Linked DNA regions of Natronorubrum tibetense GA33. Each later gene encodes a partner of the first gene's protein in a complex. Links are inferred from orthologs where the notes say so. Each region holds a gene or a part of one and is shown in the gene's direction. Other genes may lie near its edges. The genes, in order: NATTI_RS0111155, NATTI_RS0104925 and NATTI_RS0114305.

The links.
Region 2: the proteins of NATTI_RS0111155 (region 1) and NATTI_RS0104925 are in contact, whole or in part, in a crystal structure (PDB 3CW2), measured with the Saccharolobus solfataricus proteins. The link is inferred for Natronorubrum tibetense GA33 from one-to-one orthologs. Residues at the interface, in WP_009988771.1 of Saccharolobus solfataricus: Asp222, Lys225, Pro226, Gly227, Thr228, Gln229, Phe230, Asn231, Leu233, Lys234, Gly235, Leu259, Phe273, Thr274, Lys275, Tyr300, Leu301, Asp302, Pro303, Ser304, Leu305, Lys307; in WP_009989173.1 of Saccharolobus solfataricus: Val185, Arg186, Thr187, Asn188, Glu189, Pro190, Leu191, Gly192, Val193, Glu194, Ile196, Lys197, Ile200, Ser201, Leu204, Ile217, Lys218, Ile219, Tyr220, Thr221, Ile222, Gly223, Ala224, Pro225, Tyr227.
Region 3: the proteins of NATTI_RS0111155 (region 1) and NATTI_RS0114305 are in contact, whole or in part, in a crystal structure (PDB 2QMU), measured with the Saccharolobus solfataricus proteins. The link is inferred for Natronorubrum tibetense GA33 from one-to-one orthologs. Residues at the interface, in WP_009988771.1 of Saccharolobus solfataricus: Trp33, Pro65, Glu66, Gln148, Val151, Asp152, Val154, Ser155, Lys156, Ala159, Leu160, Tyr163, Arg164, Lys167, Ile180, Ile181, Pro182, Val183, Ser184, Leu186, His187, Ile189, Asn190, Asp192, Ser193; in WP_231918336.1 of Saccharolobus solfataricus: Met1, Leu2, Arg4, Leu5, Tyr6, Lys8, Leu9, Pro10, Ile106, Lys108, Lys109, Glu110, Lys111.

Annotation. Positions count from the first base shown.
Region 1 is NZ_KB913017.1:2,121,280-2,126,542, forward strand. What follows is about bases 950-3,847. They hold NATTI_RS0111155 (translation initiation factor IF-2 subunit gamma), read left to right. Parts: upstream 950-1,731; coding sequence 1,732-2,964; downstream 2,965-3,847. Other genes in these bases: NATTI_RS0111160 (PIN domain-containing protein), read left to right, coding at 2,981-3,373; NATTI_RS0111165 (DNA-directed RNA polymerase), read left to right, coding at 3,374-3,847. Also shown: NATTI_RS0111140 (Mrp/NBP35 family ATP-binding protein), read left to right, coding at 1-915; more of NATTI_RS0111165, read left to right, coding at 3,848-3,943; transcription elongation factor subunit Spt4, read left to right, coding at 3,946-4,143; NATTI_RS0111175 (GTP-dependent dephospho-CoA kinase family protein), read left to right, coding at 4,146-4,745; NATTI_RS0111180 (cryptochrome/photolyase family protein), read right to left, coding at 4,779-5,263. UniProt on the Methanocaldococcus jannaschii protein: eIF-2 functions in the early steps of protein synthesis by forming a ternary complex with GTP and initiator tRNA.
Region 2 is NZ_KB913017.1:940,150-945,464, forward strand. What follows is about bases 764-3,713. They hold NATTI_RS0104925 (translation initiation factor IF-2 subunit alpha), read left to right. Parts: upstream 764-1,813; coding sequence 1,814-2,614; downstream 2,615-3,713. Other genes in these bases: NATTI_RS0104910 (HAH_0734 family protein), read right to left, coding at 886-1,152; NATTI_RS0104915 (50S ribosomal protein L44e), read left to right, coding at 1,357-1,638; NATTI_RS0104920 (30S ribosomal protein S27e), read left to right, coding at 1,644-1,817; NATTI_RS0104930 (RNA-protein complex protein Nop10), read left to right, coding at 2,618-2,797; NATTI_RS0104935 (proteasome assembly chaperone family protein), read left to right, coding at 2,804-3,571. Outside these bases: NATTI_RS0104905 (GtrA family protein), read right to left, coding at 153-599; more of NATTI_RS27290, read right to left, coding at 3,714-3,733; NATTI_RS0104945 (amidohydrolase family protein), read right to left, coding at 3,874-4,701; thsA (thermosome subunit alpha), read left to right, coding at 4,902-5,315. UniProt on the Methanocaldococcus jannaschii protein: eIF-2 functions in the early steps of protein synthesis by forming a ternary complex with GTP and initiator tRNA.
Region 3 is NZ_KB913017.1:2,747,912-2,753,024, forward strand. The notes cover bases 1,210-3,957. They hold NATTI_RS0114305 (translation initiation factor IF-2 subunit beta), read left to right. Parts: upstream 1,210-2,151; coding sequence 2,152-2,763; downstream 2,764-3,957. Other genes in these bases: NATTI_RS0114295 (hypothetical protein), read right to left, coding at 1,219-1,419; NATTI_RS0114300 (DUF5789 family protein), read left to right, coding at 1,592-1,978; NATTI_RS0114310 (hypothetical protein), read right to left, coding at 2,943-3,188; NATTI_RS0114315 (HAD family hydrolase), read left to right, coding at 3,389-3,957. In the rest of the region: NATTI_RS0114285 (double zinc ribbon domain-containing protein), read right to left, coding at 138-800; more of NATTI_RS0114315, read left to right, coding at 3,958-4,027; NATTI_RS0114320 (CobD/CbiB family cobalamin biosynthesis protein), read left to right, coding at 4,095-5,113. UniProt on the Methanocaldococcus jannaschii protein: eIF-2 functions in the early steps of protein synthesis by forming a ternary complex with GTP and initiator tRNA.

The DNA of each region.
Region 1 (5,263 bases):
GGCCTGCTCGACGGCGACATTTACGGCCCAAACGTCCCGAAGATGATCGGGATCGACGGCGAACCGGGGATGACCGACGACGGGAGCCTGGTACCGCCGGAGGCCTACGGCGTGAAGGTGATCAGCATGGCATTTCTGACTCGAGACGGCGACGATCCGGCCGTGTTGCGGGGGCCGATGGTCGACAAGATCCTCATCCGACTCATCGAGGACGTCGAGTGGGGCCGGCTCGATTACCTCGTGGTCGATCTCCCGCCGGGGACCGGCGACGCCCAGCTCACGCTGGTTCAGACGCTGCCGGTGGCCGGCTCCGTCGTCGTAACGACGCCCGAAGACGTCGCCCTCGACGACGTCCGAAAGGGGATCGAGATGTTCCGGAACCACGACACGCCCGTCCTCGGAATCGCCGAGAACATGAGTGCGTACCACTGTCCTGACTGCGGCGGCGAACACGCCCTGTTCGGCAGCGGCGGCGGCCGAGAGGTCGCCGAGACGTACGGCGTCCCGCTGCTCGAGGAGATTCCGATGAACCCCGAAATCAGGACCCGGAGCGATGACGGCGCCCCGGTCGTCTGTTGGGATACCGATGCTTCGGAGCCGTTCGAGGCCCTCGTCGAGTCGGTCGCCAACCGGGTCGGAGCGGTCAATCGGGCCGCCGTCGCCGGTATCGATCCTGACGATCCCGATCCCGACGATCTCTCGACGCCGGCGAGCTACGGCGGGCTCGAGAACGAGGCCGGGACCGACTCGACGACTGATCCCGACGGGACATCAGCCGAGGCCGACCCGGACATCTCGGTCGACGGCGACGCGTCGAGCGCCGAGACGACGAACGCGGACGAACGGGACACTGAGGACGATTCGGATGGAGCGGAACCTTCACTCGGCGGGCTGGACGTCTCCGATCGCGGCTAGCCCGTTACAGCGGTCGGAGCGGTCAGCAGTCAGCCTAGTTGATGGACGGTGGCTGCTGTTGACAACCGGGCGGTCGGTACCAACACGCTCCGAAAGCGAGCGCTTACGGTGTAGGCTTCCGCGTCGACTCGAGTTCGTCGAACAACTCGCACACTCGAGTCTCGATCTCGTCGCGGACCTCGCGCACCGTCTCGTGATCGCTTCCGTGTGGGTCCTCGAGCCCCGGTCGCGGTTCTCGCCGCTCCAGGTCGCCGGACAGACCCACTCGGCCGAACAGCCCATCGTCACGACGTACTCGCAGTCTTGCAGTTCCTTCTGGGTGATCTCACGGGGTGTCCGATCCCCGAGGTCGATCTCACGCGCGGCCATGACATTGACGACTTCTTCGTGGACCCGCTCGGCTGGCTGTATACCGCCGGTTACGACGGTGATCGTATCCTCGAGATTCCGGTTTGCGCGTTCGCGTTCGCCGAAGGCAGCAGCCATCTGACTTCGTTCAGCGTGCTGGACGCAGACAAACGCGACGTTCATGTGGTATGGGAGACGCACCCGGTGAAAACGCGTTCCGGTAGGGCTCGAGTCATTTTTCGGTCCGGCCTGAGAGAGTCGCTCGGCGGTCGAACGCCGCGCCCGGGAGTTGTTCGACGACCTCGAGACGGGCCGCTGAGAGGTACCACGATTCGGACACCGAGACGCAGATCCGGACACCGTGTGGTACACTCTCTCGCTGCGTATTCGGGGGTCGGAGCGCGAGTATAGCTCGCAACCTTTATCAAGCGCACGACGGAACCTCTACCTAAGATTACTTACCGTCTTATGGCAGGAACTCAACAACCGGAGGTGAACATCGGGCTCGTCGGTCACGTCGACCACGGCAAGACGACGCTAGTCCAGGCGCTCAGCGGCTCCTGGACCGACCAGCACTCAGAGGAGATGAAACGCGGGATCTCCATCAGGCTGGGCTACGCGGACGCGACGTTTCGTCACTGCGAGGGAGCCGAGGAACCCGAATGTTACACCGTCGAGGAGGAGTGTCCGGACGGCTCCGAAAGCGAGCCGCTTCGGACCGTGTCGTTCGTCGACGCCCCGGGTCACGAGACCCTGATGGCGACGATGCTCTCGGGTGCATCGCTGATGGACGGCGCCGTCCTGGTCGTCAGCGCCAGCGAGTCCGTCCCCCAGCCCCAGACCGAAGAGCACCTGATGGCGCTCGACATCATCGGCATCGACAACATCGTCATCGCTCAGAACAAGGTCGACCTCGTCGATAGCGAGACGGCTCGAGACAACTACGAACAGATCCAGGAGTTCGTCGAAGGGACGGTCGCCGAAGGCGCGCCAGTCGTTCCTGTCTCGGCCGGCCAGGAGGTCAACATAGACCTGCTGATTCAGGCGATCGAGGAGGAGATTCCGACGCCGGAGCGGGATCCCAACGCCGACCCACGGATGCACGTCGCCCGCAGTTTCGACATCAACAAACCGGGGACGACCTACGAGGATCTCGCCGGTGGTGTCCTCGGCGGCAGCCTGGTGCAGGGCGAGCTCTCGGTCGACGACGAGATCGAGATCAAGCCCGGTCGCGAGGTCGAAGAGGGTGGCCAAACCGAGTACGTCCCGATCGAGACGACGATCCGCTCGTTGCAAGCCGGCGGCGAGACGGTCGACACGGTCAGCCCGGGCGGCTTACTCGGCGTCGGTACCGGACTCGATCCGGCGCTGACGAAAGGCGACGCGCTGGCCGGCCGACTGGCCGGTCCGCCGGGCTCGCTCCCGCCGACGTGGCAGGAGTTCACGATGGAGGTCGACCTGCTCGAGCGCGTCGTCGGCGCGGAAAGCGGCGAGACGGTCGACGAGATCAGCACCGGCGAGCCCCTGATGATGACCGTCGGGACGGCGACGACCGTCGGCGCGGTCACCAGCGCTCGCGAGGGTGAGTGCGAGGTCAACCTCAAACGACCCGTCGCCGCCGAACCAGGGGCAAAGATCGCGATCAACCGCCGCATCGGCGCGCGCTGGCGGCTGATCGGGCTCGGAACGCTCACGGAGTAACGCCGACGGAAGACGAATGAGCACGCCGACGCGGGTCGCACTCGATACGAGTGCCCTCATGATGCCGGTCGAACTCGACGTCCGGTTGTTCGACGAACTCGATCGACTCGTCGACGCCTACGAGCCGACGATCCCACAGGCCGTCGTCGAAGAACTCCGCCGCCTCTCCGAGAAGGGCGGCACCGAGGGAACGGCCGCGAACGTCGGGCACGACCTGGCGACCGAACGCTGTCTCGTCGTCGACACGGAGGCGTCGTACGCCGACGACGCGCTGGTCGAACTCGCCCGCGAGGGAGGAGTCGACTACGTCGTCACGAACGACCGCCCGCTGGGCGACCGGATACTCGCGGCGAGCGTACCGGTAATTGCATTACGCGGGAGAAACAAGTTAGCGATCACTCAACCATAGATGTACAAGCGGGTCACCTTAACGGACACGGTAGAAGTACCGCCCGAGGAGCTCGGCGACGTCTCGCCGAACCTCGTGAAGCGACTGCTGCAGGACAAACTCGAGGGACGCATGGACGAACAGGTCGGCAGCGTCGTCTCGGTCACCAACGTCCACGACATCGGTGAAGGGACGGTGTTGCCGAACCGGCCGGGCGTCTACTACGAAGCGGAGTTCGACGCCGTCACGTTCGATCCACAGATGCAGGAAGTGGTCGACGGCACCGTCGTCGAAGTCGTCGAGTTCGGTGCTTTCGTCGGGATCGGTCCCGTCGACGGACTCCTCCACGTCTCCCAGATCAGCGACGAGTACCTCGCCTACGACGGCGAGAACCAGCAGCTCGCCTCGAACGAATCTAATCGGACGCTGGGCGTCGACGACGCCGTCCGCGCACGGATCGTCACCAAGAGCATCGACGAGCGCAACCCGCGCGACTCGAAGATCGGCCTGACGGCCAAACAGCCGGGGCTCGGCAAGCACGGCTGGCTCGAGGACGACCACGAGAAGCAAGAAGCGGCTGCGGGTGAATAACCATGGCATCGGATCGGCTCGTCTGTCGCGAGTGCCACCGGGTCAACGAACCGGACAACGAGACCTGCGACGCCTGTAACTCCTCGTCGCTGACCGAGGACTGGGCCGGCTACGTCGTTATCGCCCACCCCGAGGAGAGTCAGATCGCGACCGAGATGCAGGTCACCGAATCCGGCGCGTACGCGCTGAAAGTTCGGTAACCGTGACTCGCGACGACACCGCAGACTCCGGGTCCGCCGGTACCGGCCCGGAGTCAGATGATACCGGCGACCAGCTACTGGTTCTCCCCGACGACCTTCGGCACGAACTCAAAGAGCCGATGGGTCCGGTCGAAACCGACGCCGACGTGCTGCTCGAGGCCGTCGACGGCCCGTTGATCGCCGTCGGCGACGTCGTCACCTATCACTTCCTGCAGGCCGGCCGCGCGCCAGATGTCGCGGTGGTCGACGAACGAACCAAACGATCGGCCGTCGACGAGGAGATCCGGGAGACCGTCACCGAATCGACCAGCCTCGAGGCCGTAAACCCGCCCGCGGAGCTCTCGGCCGAGATGATCGAGGCACTTCGCGAGGCCATGACGAGCGACGAGCCGACGACCATTTTGGTCGACGGTGAAGAGGATCTGGTCGCCTTGCCCGCGATCGTCGCCGCGCCTGAGGGTGCGAGCGTCGTCTACGGCCAGCCCGACGAGGGGATGGTCCACGTGAAAGTGAGCGACGAGCACCGAACCGAGATGCGCGCGTTGCTCGAGCGTTTCGAGGGCGATACGGAGCGATTCTGGACGTTGCTCGAGGGCGACTGACCGACTGATTTTCGGCGTCCCGATTCTTACGGCTTATCCGCCGTTGCCGAGCGCCGCCTCGAACACGCGCTGAGCCCGGCCGTAGGCCGCGTTCCGATCCACGATCGGGTCCGGGTAGTCGGGCGCGAGGTCGGCCCGAACGTCGGCAGGAAGCGTCGGCCACTCGATCAGTTGGTCGGCTGGCACCGACTCGAGTTCCGGCACGTACTCGCGGATGAACGCGCCTTCGTCGTCGTACTTGGCGAGTTGGGCGACCGGATCGAAGATGCGAACGTCGACGGAGTCCGTGCCCGTGGAAGCGATCCATTGCCAGCTGCCGGCGTTCGTCGCCGGATCGTGGTCGACGAGTCGGTCACGGAAGTGGGCAGCACCGATCCGCCAGTCGATCAGGAGGTGTTTCGTCAGGAAGCTCGCGACGACCTGTCGGGGCCGGTTGTGGACGTATCCCTCGCGCTCGAGCTGGCGCATTCCGGCGTCGACGAGCGGGTACCCTGTTTCGCCGCGCTTCCAGGCCGCCA
Region 2 (5,315 bases), 1.2 Mb from region 1 along the record:
CAGCAAAAGTATAGCGGGAGGTAGATTTGAACTACCGGTCTGCGGGTTATGAGCCCGCCGGAATCTCCTGGCTATCCCATCCCGCTATCACATCATAACCGAGTCCACCAGATAAGGGTTGTGATTCGGACGCCGTATGCGGGTTTCTACCGTTAGTCCTGATGGACCTTCCACGTGTAGAGGCTCTCACAGGTGTAATTGACGAAGAATCCGATCGCGACTCCGATCAGGTTTGCCGCCAGATACCAGATGCCGAACCCGATGGTCAAAACTGCAAGCACCGACAGCGTCACCAGGAAGCCGGCGAACCGAACCGCGTTCGAGCGAGCGAACCGCTTTCCGAGGGCTCGAGGCGTCATCGCGCCGTACTCCGAGAAGGTCCACCGTTCGTTGACCGCGAAGATGACCACGATCGATAGCTCCCAAGAAATTATCTTCGCGCCCACGGGCCCGAGGCTGGTCAGTTCGACGAGCAAGACGAGGACGAGGTTGTCGACGGCCGCGCCAACGATCCCGACACCGGCGAACTGGCTAAACCGTGCGGTCGAGCACAGCGCACGAAAGCGCGTCCGGATGGCCTCTGATAGCGATCCACTCATCGTACGCACCGTCGGTCGATCGCCCGTCGTCTCCAGCGAGCGTGCATGCGAGCGTATGTTCAGTGGCTCCGGCATCGGTATCGGTGTTATGATTCAGGCGTAAACTCCGGAACTCGCGGGCACGCGCGAAGAAAAAAGAATTAAGCATCGACTGGTAAATCTCGAGCGAGACGCAGCGAGACACACCGCAGCGAACGAGACAGCGAGTTCGACCCGGAAACGCTCCGATCGGGGTGAGACTCGAGACGATTCGAAAACCAGCCCGCTGAACAGCTTGCTCCTCGAGTCAGATCGCGAGGTCGGCTTTCGGACGAACGACATCGACATCCTCGGCGTCGACGCGGTCCACGTCGAGAAAGTGAGGCGTGTAGTTTCGTTTCTCGTAGTCTTCGTACTCGTCTTCGGTGCCGACCGTACACCACAGCTGGACCTGTTCTGGGCCGTGCCACTCTCCGTTTCGGTTGATCCCGAAACAGACCAGCTCCGACCCGTCGTAGTCGATGATGGCCCCCTTCCGGATCCCGGGATCGCCGTGGATGATGACCTGCTTCATACGCCAGCCTACTCGTGACGGTGGATTAAGCCCTTCGGAGTATCCGTCCGGCGGTCGACCGCCCACACGAAAGTCAACCGTGTAGCCAAAGCATCGACCGCACTTCGATTCCTCGCGAACGAATACGCCATCCGATCGGCCGACGGCGACGAACCAAACGGGTTTTAAACGGCGCTGTCTTAGCCCACGCCAAGTGAGATAACCATGCAGATGCCACGCCGATTCAATACGTACTGCCCGCACTGCAACGCACACCACGAACACGAAGTCGAGAAGGCCCGTTCCGGTCGTTCCTCGGGGATGAAATGGGACGCTCGCCGTACCCGGCGAAACTCCTCGTCGATCGGTAACTCCGGTCGCTTCTCGAAGGTGCCGGCCGGCGAAAAGCCCACCAAGAAGACCGACCTCAAGTACCGCTGCAGCGACTGCGGCAAGGCCCACCTCCGACAGGGATGGCGCGCCGGCCGACTCGAGTTCCAGGAGTGATTACAATGGCAGGAAATTTCTACAGCGTCCGATGCAGTGACTGCGAGAACGAACAGACCGTCTTCGGCAAAGCCTCGAGCGAGGTCGCCTGTGCCGTTTGTGGCACGACGCTCGCCCGACCGACGGGTGGCAAAGCCGAGATCGACCACGAGATCTTAGAAACAGTCGAGTCACGATGAAGTACAGCGGCTGGCCCGATCCCGGCGAACTGGTCGTCGGCAAGATCGACGAGATCGAAGATTTCGGTGTCTTCGTCGATCTCGAGGAGTATCAGGACAAACGCGGCCTGATCCACATCTCCGAGGTCGCGAGCGGCTGGATCAAAAACGTCCGCGATCACGTCCGTGAAGGCCAGATCGTCGTCTGCAAGGTCCTCGAGATCGACGAGAGCTCCCAGCAGATCGACCTCTCGCTGAAAGACGTCAACGACCACCAGCGCTCGGATAAGATCCAGGACTGGAAGAACGAGCAAAAGGCCGACAACTGGATGGGAATCGCCCTCGGCGAGGACGTCGACGACGAGAGCTACACCGCCGTCGCCAACGAACTGATCGCCATCCACGGAAGCCTCTACGACGGCTTCAAGCAGGCCGCGATCCACGGCGAAGAGGCCCTCGAGGACACCGATCTCTCCGACGACGAGATCGACTCGCTCGTCGAGACGGCCCGCGAGAACGTCTCGGTGCCGTACGTCAACGTCACCGGCTACGTCGACTTGGAGAACGCCTCGCCAAGCGGCGTCGACGGTATCCGCGATGCCCTCGAGGCCGCCGAAGGGAACGGAGAGGTGCCCGACGAAGTCGACCTCGAGGTCAGCTACGTCGGCGCTCCGGAGTACCGCATCAAGGTGAAAGCGCCCAACTACAAGACCGCCGAGTCCCAGCTCGAGGAGAGCGCTCGACGAGCGGTCGCCGCGATCGAATCCGAGGACGGCGAGGGCGAGTACCACCGCGAGCGACGAACCGACGACGAGTAACGCATGAAGTCGGATATCCGGGTGTGTTCGGCGTGGCGCGACGCACACGACCGCCCGGTGTACACGCTTTCTGCGAGCTGTCCGGAGTGCGGTGCCGACGCGGAGAACAGCGCCCCTGCACCGTTCGATCCGAACGACCCACACGGCGAGTACCGACGGTCTCTTAAACGTCGCAATCGCTGATAGGGTATGGACGAACTCGAGATCGACGCAGTCGCCGAGGTCGAGCTGGACGACCCCGTCCTCGTCGAGGGGCTGCCGGGTGTCGGTCACGTCGGAAGTCTTGCCGTCGAGCACCTGCTCGAGGAACTCGAGGGCGACAGTACGCTCGTACGCCGGATCTACTCCCACGAGTTCCCGCCGCAGGTAAGCGTCGAGGACGGCGTTTCGGAGCTCACCTGTGCGAAACTCCACGCCGTCACCGTTCCCGACGGTCGTGATCTCCTGTTGCTGACCGGCGACCATCAGGCCCAGACCAACGAGGGACACTACGTGCTAACCGACGCCTTCCTCGATATCGCAGAGGAGTTCGGCGCAGGCGAGGTGTACGCCCTTGGCGGCGTCCCGACCGGCGAACTCATCGACGAGTACGCCGTCGTCGGCGCGGTCAGCGACGAGTCGATGCTCGAATCGCTCGAGGACGTCGGCGTCGAGTTCCGCGAGGACGAACCCGCGGGCGGCATCGTCGGCGTCTCGGGGCTCATGCTCGGACTGGGCGAGCGCCGCGGCTTCGAGGCCGCCTGTTTGATGGGCGAGACCAGCGGCTATCTGGTCGATCCGAAAAGCGCTCGTGCGGTGCTCGAAGTGTTAGCGGAGCGACTCGGCTTCGACCTCGAGTACGAGTCCTTAGACGAGCGCGCCGACGAGATGGAGGACGTCATCGGCAAGATCCAGGAGATGGAGCAACAACAGCAGATGGACGTCCCGACGGACGACGATCTGCGCTACATCGGCTAGGTCGACAGGTTACGAACCGACTCTTTTCGGCAATTACGATTGCGATCCTCGCGTCGTCTGTGGGCGAAACAGCGCGCAGTTCGGACACCAGACGGTGCCGTCGGTGCGGGCGATCTTCTTTCCGTGACAGTCGGAACAGCGCTCCGCCGAATACTGAGTCATACGATCTCGAGAATGAATTGCCCCGAGTGTTCATCTACCTTTCGGTGAAATTAACGTTCGAATCGAGTGACACTCTTCGGTCGACGACGGTTCGACGCCGGGCAGAGTAGAGAGAAGCGATCGGGTACCGGCAGGGCCGATCACGCGTCCCCGTCCGGCGCAAGCCCTTCGAACACGCGACAGGCGTTTTTCGAGAACGCTCGCCATAACTTGTCTTCGGAGACGTCGAGTGTGAGGATATCCATGACCGCGACGTCGGGATGGCAGGCTGGGGCCCCGCTGCCGAACAGCACTCGATCGGGATGCTCGAGCAGCGCCCGCTCGAGCAGATCCCGGTACCGGACGAAACTCGTCTCGAGGTAACAGTCGTCGTAGGCGTCGAGCAAATCCACCATCTCGTGCATGCGCGAGCGCTCGAGCGGGTGGCCGCCAAAATGGGCGACGACAACGGGGAACGAGCGCCCGAGCAGCGTCGCTGCGAGGGTCTCGGGCGGGGCGTCGACCCCGCCGCGGACGATGACGGGGAGATCGACGCTCTCGAGCGTGGCGAGGACGTCCTCGTCGGGGTAGCCATCGGCGGTGGTATCGATGACGAAACCATGAAAGCGGTCGTCGTACGCGTACTTCTCGACGTCTTCGGGAGTCGTATGGAACTCCTGACGGCTGCTAATTGCGTTTCGGAACCGTCCCGTTACGGAAGTGCCCGCCCGCTCGGTCCCGTTTATCCGGGCGACGGCGACGAACGGGCGGTCGACGCTGCGGCGGGCGACGCCGTTGTTCGCCGCGACGTAGCTCGTCTCCGCGCTGGCAGGCGGGAAGACGATCGATCTGGTGATTCCGGCCTGGTGCATCTCCCGCTCGAGTCGATCGGGAGTGACTGGCTGTCCCCCGAACTCCGCCGCCATCCCGTCCGGCGCCAATCCTGCGTAGACGTCGACGATGCGAAATCCGTGTTCCAGTTCCAGCATTCCTTGCGCACTCTTTTCAGTCGAGACATATTTCCCTACCGGCCCCGTGACAGTCACAAGAGGCGGTATTCGGACGGCTGCCGGCAGTGCAATCGCCAGACGGAGTGGGGACGGGAGCGGAACACTTATATAGAAGTGCTGACGACATAGTTAGTGAGGATTCAACTATGGCACAACAGCGACGCATGGGCGGGCAGCCTATGTTCATTATGAGCGAGGATAGCCAGCGAACGCAGGGTCGCGACGCCCAGTCGTCGAACATTATGGCCGGCAAGGCGGTTGCCGAAGCCGTACGGACGACGCTCGGACCCCGCGGTATGGACAAGATGCTCGTCGACTCCGCCGGCGAGGTCGTCATCACCAACGACGGGGCGACGATTCTCAACGAGATGGACATCGAGCACCCCGCGGCCCAGATGATCGTCGAGGTTGCCGACTCCCAGGAGGAGGAGGTCGGTGACGGAACGACGACTGCGGCCGTAGTCGCCGGCAATCTGCTCGGCGAGGCCGAAGACCTCATCGAACAGGACGTCCACGCGACGACGATCGTCGAGGGTTATCACGAGGCCTCCGAAATCGCCCTCGAGGCAATCGCCGAACAGATCAGCGAAGAT
Region 3 (5,113 bases), 630 kb from region 1 along the record:
ACGGAGTTGCCCGACATCGGGCGTTTTTCGGCGTTTGCCGACCGTTGTAAGACGACCGTCTTACGCGAATAAGTGAAATACTGGCATAGACAATAAAGCTTTCGTCGGACACGACTTTCTGTGTCTTACACGGGTCGTTATGTATGACTGTCTTGGCCGAGGACGTCTGCGGCCGGCGTTCGACGCCCACAGCCCGGACAGAACGCCCAGTCCGACCGAATTTCGTCGCCGCAGTCACAGAACAGTCGTCGCGAGGTCTTCTCGCCGCAGTTCGGACAGTAAACGTGGTCGTCGTCGACGTGTTCTCCACACTGGTCGCAGTGACTAGTCGGATCGTCCTCGAGCGACTGCGGCTCGTCGGCGTCCTCACGAGCGGGCCGTTTGGCCCCGTCGCCGTGAACGGCGTGGCCGTCTCCGCGCGCGTGTGCATCAGTCTGGACCCGCTGGTCGTCTCGAGCCGACCGCTCCGGAATCGGGCGGTCGTCCTCGAGTGAGACACTGATCGTGACGTCGCCCGTATTTCGTCCGCGCGTACGGGACTCCCGCAGTCGGCTCTCGTCGAGTCCGTACTCGTGGAGCCGATCCGCGAGCAGTTCGTCGACACGCGTTCGGATCAGGTCGTCGATGGCACCGGTTGACTCCGGCTCACCAATCGACGCACGCCCCGCACCTCGGTCGGCCCCCGTGGAGCCGTCGAGGTACGCTCGCAGCGCCTCACGCATCGCTTCGCTCTTCGATACGTCGAGGCGCTCGAGTTGCTCGACGAGGTCATCGTCGGCGCGGAACGTGATCTTGCTCATGTCCGAGATATACGTGGTATTGTAACTCTATCCATATCAATCATTCTACCGTATGCCAGCCGTCACACGCCTCCCGTCGCCGAGAATAACAACCCTTATGTTATCCAGAGCGGCTACGTTGAAATGCGACCGCCCTTAGCTCAGACTGGTAGAGCAGTCGACTGTAGATCGACTTGCCCCCCGTTCAAATCGGGGAGGGCGGATTTCTCCTGCGAACGACGTGAGCAGTGAGAAACCTATCCTGAGCCGATTTGAACACGGAAGTCGCAGCCGCCGAGCGAAGCGAGGCGGATCGTCTTCCAACTGTTCAAATCGGGGAGAAACAGCGTTCGAGCGGCCGTTCAAACGAAAGAGTTCTCGAGCCCCACTGCTGTGAGACACTCGTCTTACAGACCGATCTGCCGACTCGCCCGCCGGATCACTCGTCAGTTACGTCGTCCTTGAGGCCGAGAGCCGAGACCGACTTGTCGACGGGCGTAAACTCCAGGCTCCCGCACTGACAGCCGTCGCGTCTGCCGATGGGGCGGAAATCGTCCTCGGCGATCTCGAGAGCGGCATAGAGGGCACCGCATTCCTTACACATGGCGATACTCCGTCGGTTCTCGTCGCCGTCTGCCATAGCGTGGTGTCGAGTATCGAGAGATCACTCAAGAGTGTACTCGGAGGATGCAGGCGACAACACTCCTGTTACGAGTAGTGTGACAACACCCCGATGATGTCTCACGTGGGTGTGTTCGAACACAGGCGATCGCTGGCCGGCCGCTTTTCCGTCGGCCGCAGATACCACCGGTATGAGCAACGAGGGTCCGAGCCGCGACCGCGCACAGGATCGCGCCGAACAGCGCAAGTCCGAGCGGGCCGACGAGACCGAGTCGATCCTCGACGATGTCGAACGCCACCTCGGCGACCTCGAGTATCCCACCACGAGCGAGGAGATCGCCGCGGAGTACGGAAACGAACCGATCGACATGCCCAACGAGACGGAGTCGCTGGGGAGCGTCTTCGATCGGCTGGCGGGCGAGCAGTACGACACTCCCGAGGAACTCCGGGAGGCAGTCTACGGCGAGATCACCGGCCAGGCGGGGAGTCCGAACGAGGCCAACACCGAGCGAGATCTCACCGGTCTGGACGAGGAGAGTACGGGATCGATCGGCGAGAGCGGCGGCGACTCGCTCTGAGCCGGTGAGCTATAGTAGCCACTGCAAGTCATTGCATACCTGATCGCCAGACGGTTCGGCGATCAGTATGTAAATCGTTGCAGTTGTTACTATACAGGGTCTCGAGCGACGCCACGCCCGCCCCCGATCGTGATAGCAGAACCGATTTACGTCAGCGTCGTCTGTTCTCGAGTATGGATTACGAAGCGAGTCTCGACCGAGCGATGGACGATGTTCCGGACATCGGCGGCGACGAGGAACGACTGCAGATTCCGGACGCCGAGGCCCAGAAAGACGGCGCATTTACGCGCTTTACGAACCTCGGAGAGATCGCCGACGTGCTCTCGCGCGAGGACGAACACCTGCACCGATTCATCCAGCGAGAGATGGGGACCAGCGGTAAGTTCGAGGAGGGCCGCGGCCGGTACAACGGGACGTTCTCCGAGCAGGACTTCGATGTCGCCGTCGAGGCCTACATCGACGAGTACGTGCTCTGTTCGGAGTGTGGCCTGCCGGACACCCGTCTCGTCCGCGAGGATCGGACGCCGATGTTGCGCTGTGACGCCTGTGGTGCGTTCCGTCCCGTCACCAAGCGCTCGACGAGCAGCCAACAACAGCAGCAGGCCGACGCCGTCGAGGAGGGCAAGACCTACACCGTCGAGATCACCGGCACCGGCCGCAAGGGCGACGGTGTCGCCGAGAAAGGCAAGTACACCATCTTCGTCCCCGGCGCCGAGGAGGGCGACGTCGTCGAAATCTACATCAAGAACATCTCCGGCAACCTCGCGTTCTCTCGTCTCGCCTGATCGATCGGACGAGTCGGTTTCGATCGGTTACGCCGACGGATTTTCTGGGGTTCGCTCGTTTCCTGAGCGGCGGCTTCCGTCTGGAGGAGCTGTACGACTTTTTCATGCCCGATTCGGTATCGCTCGATTACGTCGCGTTCCCCGAGCTCCGAAAGGAGTCGGCTGGTCGTCCTCGACGATCAGCCGTACTCGTCGGTGAACCGGCACTGTTTGACCCGGCCACCGTGTTCGGTTACCACCGCGCGAACGCACGCTGCAGGCAAGAGGCGGTACTCGAGGATCTCACCGCGGCTCGTGGGTCCCGTCTCGGGATCGATGACGCTGCCCGATGTCGATCGATCCGTCGCTCGGTGACGTGTGCCGGGCGTCGATTCGCCGTCAACGGTCCGTTCGGTGTGCGCTCCGCTCTCGGTTGCGGGGTCCAACGATCCGATCGCCTCGAGTCCGCGCCGAACGAGATGACGGAGTCTGTCGACCAGGATGAAGGGTGGTCGTCGATGGCCCACGGTGGCTGAACGAGGCCATTGAGGATTGACAGAGATATTCACAGCACCATCCAATAGCGATGGCAGGCGGCACACGGTGGATCGCGAAATTAAAGAGAGCTTGTGCTAGTCACACGTACGTGGGAGTATCGTTCGACCTCTTCGGGACGCTCGTGACCGCCGACAGACCGACCGACCCGGCCGCAGCCGTCGCGACCGAACTCGAGAAGCGAGATGTCGATGTGCCGGACGACTGGGCTGACGCCTACGCCGAGCCACACGTCGACGCGCCCGAGGGTGCGGAGGTGCCGTTGCCCGCTCACGTCTCGCACGCGCTCGCGAGCCGCGGGGTCAGCTACGAGCACAACGCGGTTCGACGGGCGATCGTTGCCGCGTTCGATCCCGACGTCGAGACCAGAACCGGTGCCAGAGGGGCCGTCGACGCCGCCAGCGAGCGAGGTCCCGTCGCGATCTGCTCGAACTGCAGCGTCCCGGAACTGGTCGGTCGGACGCTCGTCCGATCCGCGTTTGACCGCGACGAGTTCGACGCCATCGTGACGAGCGTCGGCTGTGGCTGGCGCAAACCCGCCGCCGAAATCTTCGAACTCACCGCCGCCGAGCTCGATGTCGACCCCGACCAACTCGTCCACGTCGGCGACGATTCTCGGACCGACGGCGGAATCGAGGCAGTCGGCGGGACCGCGCTGTTGCTCGAGGAACATCCACTCGAGACGATCCCCTCGAAGCTGGCGGTGCCCTCGGAGTCAGAGGAGTCATGACCGCGCGACTGGACGGGGACGGTGTGAGCGGAGCGCGCCACCTCGCCGAGCCCCGGGAGGGACGACCGTGATACTGACGACGATCGCGCTGTTCGGACTGGCGTTCAGCCTGGACCTGTTGATCGGCGAGCCCCCGAACGCGCTCCATCCGGTGGCATGGTTCGGCCGTCTGGTCGACACGCTCGACAGGGAGTGGGCCGATACCGACGGTGGCCAGCGACTGGCTGGTGTCGGGATCGCCCTTTTTGCACCGTTGATTCCGGCCGTTGTCGCGGGTGGATCCGTCGTCCTGGCGAGTGCAGCGTCTCCGCTCGCGGGTGCGATCGTCGCCGGCCTCGTGCTCTTTCTGACCACGAGCCTGCGCTCGCTGCTCGAGTTGACGCAGACGGTCGTGGCCGCAACCGACGTCGGTGACGAGTTCCGTACCGGTGGGAGCGACGTGGCCGGCACCGACGGACGGGCTGCCGACACTGACGAACGGACTGCTGACACTGACGGACGGGCTGCCGACACCGACGGAACGACTGACGTTACCGACGACGGCCTCGAGACGGCCCGCGATCGGGTCCGCGGCCTCGTCGGTCGTGATACCTCGACGCTCTCGCCTGCTGAAATCCGCAGTGCAGCCGTCGAGAGTGTCGGCGAGAATCTTGCAGACGGCCTGGTCGCAACGTTGCTTCCGTTCGCTCTGCTTGCCCCGGTTTCGCTGCCGGCGGCCGCGGCGGCCGCGGCGTGGGTCAAGGGCGTCAACACGTTGGACTCGATGCTCGGCTACCCCTCGAAACCCCACGGCACCGCCAGCGCGCGACTCGACGATCTCGTGATGTGGCTCCCCGCCCGAATCACCGCGATCGCGATCGCCGTCGCCGGAGCCGACCCGTTCGCGGTGCTTCGCGCACGCGAGTGGGCGCGTGATCCGCCGTCGCCCAACTCGGGATGGCCAATGGCGACCCTCGCCTGCGCGCTCTCAGTTCGACTTACCAAGCCGGGCGTCTACGATCTGAACACCGCCGCCGACCTGCCGACCGTCGACGACGGCGACCGAGCCGTCTCCGTGGTCGGACTGGCCGCCGTTCTGTCGGTGCT